Regions from separate parts of the Streptomyces sp. NPDC059695 genome, predicted to be linked through region 2. Evidence: riboswitches for the same ligand, from Rfam matches in the RefSeq annotation. Region 2 holds a riboswitch; the other holds the start of a gene.
The links. Region 2 has a riboswitch for thiamine pyrophosphate ahead of thiC (phosphomethylpyrimidine synthase ThiC). Riboswitches for the same ligand answer to the same signal wherever they lie in the genome.
Positions count from the first base shown of each region.

Region 1: another riboswitch for thiamine pyrophosphate. It lies ahead of ACFV2S_RS13490 (thiamine ABC transporter substrate binding subunit); the one in region 2 lies ahead of thiC (phosphomethylpyrimidine synthase ThiC).

Region 1 covers NZ_JBHWFF010000009.1:39,980-44,370, reverse strand. The annotation lists gene ACFV2S_RS13500 (phosphatidate cytidylyltransferase) at 1-1,096, shown strand, start outside; gene rlmN (23S rRNA (adenine(2503)-C(2))-methyltransferase RlmN) at 1,269-2,381, shown strand; TPP riboswitch at 2,411-2,520, shown strand; gene ACFV2S_RS13490 (thiamine ABC transporter substrate binding subunit) at 2,596-3,690, shown strand; gene ACFV2S_RS13485 (ABC transporter permease) at 3,729-4,391, shown strand, end outside.
Region 2 covers NZ_JBHWFF010000008.1:70,881-75,271, reverse strand. The annotation lists gene thiC (phosphomethylpyrimidine synthase ThiC) at 12-1,796, opposite strand; TPP riboswitch at 1,790-1,924, opposite strand; gene ACFV2S_RS12400 (YibE/F family protein) at 1,996-3,387, shown strand; gene ACFV2S_RS12395 (SsgA family sporulation/cell division regulator) at 3,506-3,946, opposite strand; gene ACFV2S_RS12390 (IclR family transcriptional regulator) at 4,085-4,391, opposite strand, start outside.

The DNA of each region.
Region 1 (4,391 bases), on a different contig from region 2:
CTCTTCCTGGGGGGCCCCGGCCGGTTCCGGCCGCGGGGGACCCGACCAGGGGCCTGCCCCGGCGGGTCCCGCATACGATCGGCATCAGGCGGCGCAGACTCGGCCCATGCCCATCGTGCCCGACGTTCCCGCCGGCGGATTCCAGGACGGTCACGGCCGGGGGGCCGCTCACCCGAGCGGTCCCCTGTTCCGTGACGAGACGCCGCACGAGCACCCGCAGGAGCCCATGTCCAGCCCCACTCCGCCTCCGCCGCCCGCGCCGCCGGCGCCGCGGCAGAAGAAGAGCGCCGGGCGCAACCTGGGCGCGGCCATAGGGGTCGGAGTCGGACTCGGCGCGGTCATCATCGCGTCGCTGTACATCTGGGCACCCGCGTTCGTCGGAGTGATAGCGGTCGCCGTGGTCGTCGGCCTCTGGGAGCTCACCTCCCGCCTCCAGGAGCGCAAGGGGATCAAGGCGCCGCTGGTCCCGCTCGCGGTCGGCGGCGCGGCGATGGTCGTCGCCGGCTACGTCCGGGGCGCCGAGGGCGCCTGGGTGGCGATGGCCCTGACGGCGCTCGCGGTGCTCGTCTGGCGGATGACGGAGCCGCCCGAGGGTTACCTCAAGGACGTCACGGCGGGAGTCTTCGCCGCGTTCTACGTGCCGTTCCTGGCGACGTTCGTGGCGATGCTTCTGGCCGCGGACGACGGGCCGGAGCGGGTGCTGACGTTCCTGATCCTGACCGTGGTCAGCGACACCGGGGCGTACGCGATCGGCTGGCGCTTCGGCAAGCACAAGCTGGCCCCGAGGATCAGCCCCGGCAAGACCCGCGAGGGCCTGGTCGGCGCGGTGACGTTCGCGATGGCGGCGGGCGCGCTGTGCATGCAGTTCATGATCGACGACGGCGTCTGGTGGCAGGGCCTGATCCTCGGTCTGGCGGTGGCGGCGAGCGCGACGCTCGGCGACCTCGGCGAGTCCATGATCAAGCGCGACCTGGGCATCAAGGACATGGGCACGCTGCTGCCGGGCCACGGCGGCATCATGGACCGGCTGGACTCGCTGCTGCCGACGGCACCGGTGGTGTGGCTGCTGCTGGCACTGTTCGTCGGAACGGCTTGACGGACAACGGGTACTCTGGAAGGGCTCGTGGCGCGTGCGCTGCGGGCCCTTCCGTCGTCCTCGCCGCTGCGGGGACGGTCCAGTGAGGTCTCCTGGCTCCGGCATCGTGATGCCGTCCCTCCCGCCGACGCGGGGATGCCGGACCTCGTGCCGTCTGAGGAGACACCCGATCGTGGCCCGTCCAGTGCCCGGAGAACTCACTTTCGTCGCCCCCCGCGGAGCCAAGAAGCCGCCGCGGCACCTGGCCGACCTCACGCCCGCCGAGCGGAAGGAGGCCGTCGCCGCGATCGGCGAGAAGCCCTTCCGCGCCAAGCAGCTGTCGACGCACTACTTCGCGCGGTACGCGCACGACCCCGCCGAGTGGACGGACATCCCGGCCGCCTCGCGCGAGAAGCTGGCCGGGGAGCTGCTGCCCGACCTGATGTCCGTGGTGCGGCACATCTCGTGCGACGACGACACCACCCGCAAGACCCTGTGGCGGCTGCACGACGGCACGCTCGTGGAGTCGGTGCTCATGCGTTACCCGGACCGGGTGACCATGTGCATCTCCTCGCAGGCCGGCTGCGGGATGAACTGTCCGTTCTGCGCGACCGGGCAGGCGGGCCTCGACCGGAACCTGTCGACCGCCGAGATCGTGCACCAGATCGTGGACGGCATGCGCTCCCTGCGCGACGGCGAGGTGCCCGGCGGACCGGCGCGGCTCTCCAACATCGTGTTCATGGGCATGGGCGAGCCCCTCGCCAACTACAAGCGGGTCGTCGGCGCCATCCGGCGGCTGACCGACCCCGAGCCCGACGGGCTCGGCCTCTCGCAGCGCGGCATCACCGTCTCCACCGTCGGTCTCGTGCCCGCCATGCTGCGCTTCGCCGACGAGGGCTTCAAGTGCCGCCTCGCCGTCTCGCTGCACGCGCCCGACGACGAGCTGCGGGACACCCTCGTGCCCGTCAACACGCGCTGGAAGGTGCGGGAGGTCCTCGACGCGGCCTGGGAGTACGCGGAGAAGTCCGGGCGCCGGATCTCCATCGAGTACGCCCTCATCCGGGACATCAACGACCAGGCCTGGCGCGGTGACCTGCTCGGCAGGCTCCTCAAGGGCAAGCGGGTGCACGTCAACCTGATCCCGCTGAACCCGACGCCCGGTTCGAAGTGGACGGCCTCCCGCCCCGAGGACGAGAAGGCCTTCGTCGAGGCTATCGCCCGCCACGGCGTCCCGGTGACCGTGCGGGACACCCGCGGCCAGGAGATCGACGGTGCCTGTGGACAGCTCGCGGCCGCCGAGCGCTGACCTTGTAGTCTGAGCTCGAACACATCTCCATATTCCGACAGGGGAGCGCCACAGCGCTGAGAGTGCGGTAACCGTAGACCGCAGACCCTCTGAACCTTGCCCAGGTCATTCTGGGTAGGAAGTTCGGTCGTAACTCAAGCTGTTGCGCCCTGCCCGCGTCCGCCGGACGCGGGCAGGGCCGCGTCTCTTCCTGGTCATACCCAGGAGGAATCCAGTGAGCATCAAGAAGGCCGCCGCCGCCGCGCTCGTCGCGGCGCTCGGCGTCACCACCCTGGCCGCCTGCGGCACCGACGAGGTCCGCGGTGCCGCCGGCAAGACCGACCGGCCCGCGCCGAAGACGGTCACGCTGGTGAGCCACGACTCCTTCAACGCCTCCAAGGAGGTGCTGGCCGACTTCACGAAGCAGACCGGCTTCACGGTCAAGGTCCTCAAGAGCGGCGACGCCGGTGAGGCCGTCAACAAGGAGATCCTGACCAAGGGCTCCCCGCAGGGCGACGTCTTCTTCGGCGTCGACAACACGCTGCTGTCCCGCGCCCTCGACAACGGGATCTTCGTCCCGTACGAGGCGAAGGGCCTGGACCGGGTCCCGGCCGCGTACCAGCTCGACAAGGAGCACCGGGTCACCCCGATCGACTCCGGTGACATCTGCGTCAACTACGACAAGAAGTACTTCGCCGACAAGAAGCTGGCGCCGCCGGTGACCTTCGACGACCTCGCCGAGCCGGCGTACAAGGACCTGCTGGTCGTGGAGAACCCCGAGCGGTCCTCCCCGGGCCTCGGCTTCCTCCTCGGCACGGCCGCGAAGTACGGCGACGACGGCTGGCAGGACTACTGGAAGAAGCTCAAGGCCAACGGCATGAAGACCGTCGACAGCTGGGAGCTCGCCTACAACCAGGAGTTCTCCGGCTCGGCCGGCGGCAAGCAGGCCAAGGGCGACCGGCCGCTGGTCGTGTCGTACGCCTCCAGCCCGCCCGTCGAGGTGCTGTACGGCGAGCCGCAGCCGAAGACGGCGCCCACCGGCGTCTCCACCGGCACCTGCTTCCGGCAGACCGAGTTCGCGGGCCTGCTGAACGGCGCGAAGAACCCCGAGGGCGGCAAGGCGCTGATCGACTTCCTGATCTCCAAGAAGTTCCAGGAGGACATGCCGCTCCAGATGTTCGTCAACCCGGTGGCGAAGGACGCGGCCCTGCCCGAGCTCTTCACGAAGCACGGCGTCGTGGTCGACAAGCCGGAGACCATGGCCCCCGAGAAGATCGCCGAGAAGCGTGACCCGTGGATCCAGCAGTGGTCGTCGCTCGTTCTGAAGTGACGCGGGACGTCCGGGGGAGCGTGACGCGGCTCGGTCTCATGGCCCTGCCCGTCGCGTTCTTCGGGCTCTTCTTCGCCTGGCCCGTCGTGTCCATCGTGGACCGGGGGCTGCGCCCCGACGGCACCTGGCGGTTCGACCGGATCGGCGAGACGCTGACCCGGCCGGACATCCTCGACGTGCTCGGCTTCACCGTCTGGCAGGCGCTCGCCTCCACCGGCCTGACCCTGCTGGTCGCGCTGCCGGGGGCGTACGTCTTCGCCCGCTTCGACTTCCCCGGAAAGAGCGTGCTGCGGGCCGTCGTCACGGTCCCCTTCGTGCTGCCGACCGTGCTCGTCGGCACGGCGTTCCTGGCGCTCGTCGGCCGGCACGGGCTCACCGACGAGCTGTGGGGGCTGCGCCTCGACACCAGTGTGTGGGCGATCCTCCTCGCGCACGTCTTCTTCAACTACGCGGTCGTCGTGCGGACCGTCGGCGGCCTCTGGTCGCAGCTCGACCCGCGCCAGGAGGAGGCCGCCCGGGTCCTCGGCGCCTCGCGCTGGAGGGCCTGGCGGACGGTGACCCTGCCCGCCCTCGTGCCGGCGGTGGGAGCGGCCGCCCTCATGGTCTTCCTCTTCACCTTCACCTCCTTCGGCGTCGTGCAGATCCTCGGCGGGGACGCGTACTCCACGTTGGAGGCCGAGATCTACCGGCAGACCGCCCGG
Region 2 (4,391 bases):
GGGTGCGGGCGCTACTCGGCCAGCGGCAGGTAGACGCGGTTGCCGCTCGCCGCGAACTCCTTCGACTTCTCCGCCATGCCCGCCTCGATCTCCTGCTGCGTCCCGCCGTGCTCGCGCCGGATGTCCTGGGAGATCTTCATCGAGCAGAACTTCGGACCGCACATCGAGCAGAAGTGCGCGGTCTTCGCGGGCTCGGCGGGCAGGGTCTCGTCGTGGAACTCGCGCGCCGTGTCCGGGTCGAGGGCCAGGTTGAACTGGTCCTCCCAGCGGAACTCGAACCGCGCGTCCGAGAGCGCGTCGTCCCACTCCTGCGCGCCCGGGTGTCCCTTGGCGAGGTCCGCCGCGTGCGCCGCGATCTTGTACGTGATGACGCCCGTCTTCACGTCGTCCTTGTTCGGCAGGCCCAGGTGCTCCTTGGGCGTGACGTAGCAGAGCATCGCCGTGCCCCACCAGGCGATCATCGCCGCGCCGATGCCGGAGGTGATGTGGTCGTACGCGGGCGCGACGTCCGTGGTCAGCGGGCCGAGCGTGTAGAACGGCGCCTCCTCGCAGATCTCCTGCTGGAGGTCGATGTTCTCCTTGATCTTGTGCATCGGGACGTGCCCGGGGCCCTCGATCATCGTCTGCACGTTGTGCCGCTTGGCGATCGTGTTGAGCTCGCCGAGCGTGCGCAGCTCCGCGAACTGCGCCTCGTCGTTGGCGTCCGCGATCGAGCCGGGGCGCAGTCCGTCGCCGAGCGAGTAGGTGACGTCGTACGCCGCCAGGATCTCGCAGAGCTCCTCGAAGTTCGTGTAGAGGAAGTTCTCCTTGTGGTGCGCCAGACACCAGGCGGCCATGATCGAGCCGCCGCGCGAGACGATGCCGGTCTTGCGGCGCGCGGTGAGCGGCACGTACGGCAGGAGCACGCCGGCGTGCACCGTCATGTAGTCCACGCCCTGCTCGGCCTGCTCGATGACCGTGTCCTTGTAGATCTCCCAGGTCAGGTCCTCGGCCCTGCCGTCGACCTTCTCCAGCGCCTGGTAGAGCGGCACGGTGCCGATCGGGACGGGGGAGTTGCGCAGCACCCACTCGCGGGTGGTGTGGATGTTGCGACCGGTGGAGAGGTCCATGACCGTGTCGGCGCCCCACTTGGTCGCCCAGGTCATCTTCTCCACCTCCTCTTCGATGGAGGAGGTGACGGCGGAGTTGCCGATGTTGGCGTTGACCTTCACCAGGAACCGCTTGCCGATGATCATCGGCTCGATCTCCGGGTGGTTCACGTTCGCCGGCAGCACCGCGCGGCCCGCGGCGATCTCCTCCCGTACGACCTCGGGGGAGACGTTCTCGCGGATCGCCACGTACTCCATCTCCGGGGTGATCTCGCCCCGGCGGGCGTACGCGAGCTGGGTCACGGCCTGGCCGTCGCGGCCGCGGCGCGGCAGACGGGGGCGGCCGGGGAAGACGGCGTCGAGGTTCTTGAGCCCACCGCCGCGCGGGGAGGTGTGCTTGATCCCGTCGTCCTCGGGGCGGGACGGGCGGCCCGCGTACTCCTCGGTGTCGCCGCGCGCGATGATCCAGTTCTCGCGCAGCGGCGGAAGGCCCCGGCGGACATCGGTGTCGATGGCGGGGTCGGTGTACGGGCCGGACGTGTCGTACAGCGTGACGTCCTTGCCGTTGGTGAGGTGCACCTGACGGACGGGCACCCGGAGGTCGGGGCGCGAACCCTGGACGTACCCCTTGTGCCAGCCGGGCGTGCGCTCCTGCCCGTCGGTCTGGTTCTGGTCGGAGGCAGGCGTGCGTGCATCCTGAATGGTCATGAGACCGATCTCCCTACGCCGGCATTACCCGGTAACAGGTTCGGCGGTCGGCGCAGCCTCCTCCCGTACGTGCGTACGGTGATCAGCGCCCTCTCAGCCCGGTGCTCCGAGCTCCCGCGTGTGCAAAGGTGTCACCACGCTAGCGCCCTCCCTGGCGTGCTGAACAGTGGGCCCCCGCCGTTCTTGCGATGATCGGTCGGTGACTTCCCCCCAGCAGACCCCCGAGCCCCACGGCCACGCCCACGGACCCGGACACGATTCCGGGCCCTCCCACGGGCACGGAGGCGGGGGGCACGGCCACGGCCACGGCCACGGCCACAGCCACGGCCACGGGCCCGCCGCCCCGGTCTCGCGGCATCTGCGCAAGGTCATCGCCGCGGTGCTGATCCCGTTCGCCACCGCCGTCGTGGTCGGCCTCGTGGTCCTGTGGCCCGGCGGCACCTCCGCGCACCAGCGCACCGGCGTCGGCTTCGACCGGCAGACCCAGCAGGGCGAGGTCGTCTCCGTCGACCACGTCGACTGCAAGGACGTGAACGCCGCCCAGGTCCCGCCGACCGGCGACACCTCGACCCCGGAGGGGCGCGAGGCGGTCAACGCCCAGCAGGGGCAGTGCGGGAAGGCGACGGTGGAGGTCACCACCGGGCCGGACCAGGGCCGTAGGTTCGTCGAGATCGTGCAGCCGGACGCACCTCGCCAACTGCACGAGGGCCAGGGAGTGGTGGTGGCCTACGCCCCCGACGCCCCGCACGACCTGCAGTACTCGGTGACCGACGTGAACCGGAAGGTCCCGCTCGCGGTGCTCGCCGGGATCTTCGCCCTGGTCGTCGTGCTCGTCGGCCGGATGCGGGGCGTGATGGCGCTGATCGCGCTCGGCGCGAGCTTCCTGGTGCTGACGCTCTTCATCCTGCCGGCGATCCTGGAGGGATCGAATCCGCTGGTCGTCGCGGTGGTCGGGTCGAGCGCGATCATGCTGATCGCGCTCTACATGTGTCATGGACTCTCGGCCCGCACCTCGGTCGCGGTGCTCGGCACACTGATCTCGCTGATGCTGATCGGGTTGCTCGGCTCGGTGTTCATCGACTGGGCGTCGCTCAGCGGCAACACCGACGACAACACCGGTCTGATCCACGGGCTGTACCCGGAGATCGACATGTCCGGCCTGCTCCTGGCCGGGATCATCATCGGATCGCTCGGTGTGCTCGACGACGTCACCGTCACCCAGACCTCGGCCGTCTGGGAACTGCACCAGGCCGACCCGGGCATGGGGCCGCGCGGCCTGTACCGGGCCGCCATCCGGATCGGCCGTGACCACATCGCCTCGGTCGTGAACACCCTGGTCCTGGCCTACGCGGGTGCCGCCCTGCCGCTGCTGCTGCTGTTCTCCATCGCCCAGAGCAGCATGGGGACGGTGGCCAACAGTGAGCTGGTCGCCGAGGAGATCGTCCGGACGCTGGTCGGTTCGATCGGTCTGGTGGCGTCCGTGCCGGTCACCACGGCGCTCGCGGCCCTGGTCGTGTCCGCCGACCGGCAGGCGCCCGGGGGTGGGAAGCCCGCGGCGGTACGGGGAGGGCGGCGCCGCCGCGCCAAGTGAGGCGTGCGCGCTGAAGGCTCGGGCCGGCCCGGCTCGGGGAGGGTCCGGCCCGAACGTCCCGCACGGGCGGGGCGGCTCGGTGGAGACGGCTCGGTGGAGACGGCTCGGGCAGGGCGGGTCAGGCGGGGCCGGCGTTCTCTTCGGCGAGGATCCGGCCCAGTGCCGCCTCCAGGTTGTCCTCGAAGTCGCCGAGTGTCCGTTCCTGACCGAGCGGAACCAGCTTGTCCGTTCGGTCGAGGAAGGCCACCAGTGGAGGCGCGCTGGCCCGGAAGAGCGCGCGATCGCCGCCCACCTGGAGCCGGATGGACACGTCCGAGAGCCCTTCCGGCTCGGTCGGAGCGATGTGCACGTCCCCGTCCCCGCTCGGCCGGTTGATCCCGTCGAGCAGCAGTTCCCTTCCGAACGCCCAGGTCACCGGTGCGTCTCCGGGGAGGTGGAAGGTCATCCGCACCGCGTAGGGATCCCGCGTCTCATATCGGAGTTCGACCGGGATCTTGAAGGAGAGCTCCTCGGAGACGAGGAAGCTCATCAGGACCTCGGCCTGAACCGACTCTCGCATCATGTACCCCGCAGTAGATGAAGCAGTTGTGTAAACACAGCTGCTGAAAGCTGTGACCGAAACGGCCAGGAATGATCCCCCGTGGCCCTCTTGACGCAATCGTGCTGTACGCACTAGCAGATCACAAGGAGTGATTTTTCAGATACTGATAGAGAACGCGAGGGAACTGAAGAGCCTTCCGATCTCCGTGCGTAGCCGCTCGACTGCTGGGAGCAACCGTTCTTCCTGGTGAAGGGGGAGGGAAATGGCCATCGCGGCCGCCGTGGAGCCCGCGGTGATGGGGATGGCGGCACAGACCGTGCCGAGCGCATATTCCTGACGCTCTACCAGGGGCTCCATTCGCCCCAAACCGCCCAAACGATCCAAAAGCACACGGCGGTTACGCACCGTGTACGGAGTGATGGCTTCCACCGGGTGGCGGTCAAGGTGGTCTTGACGAGATTTC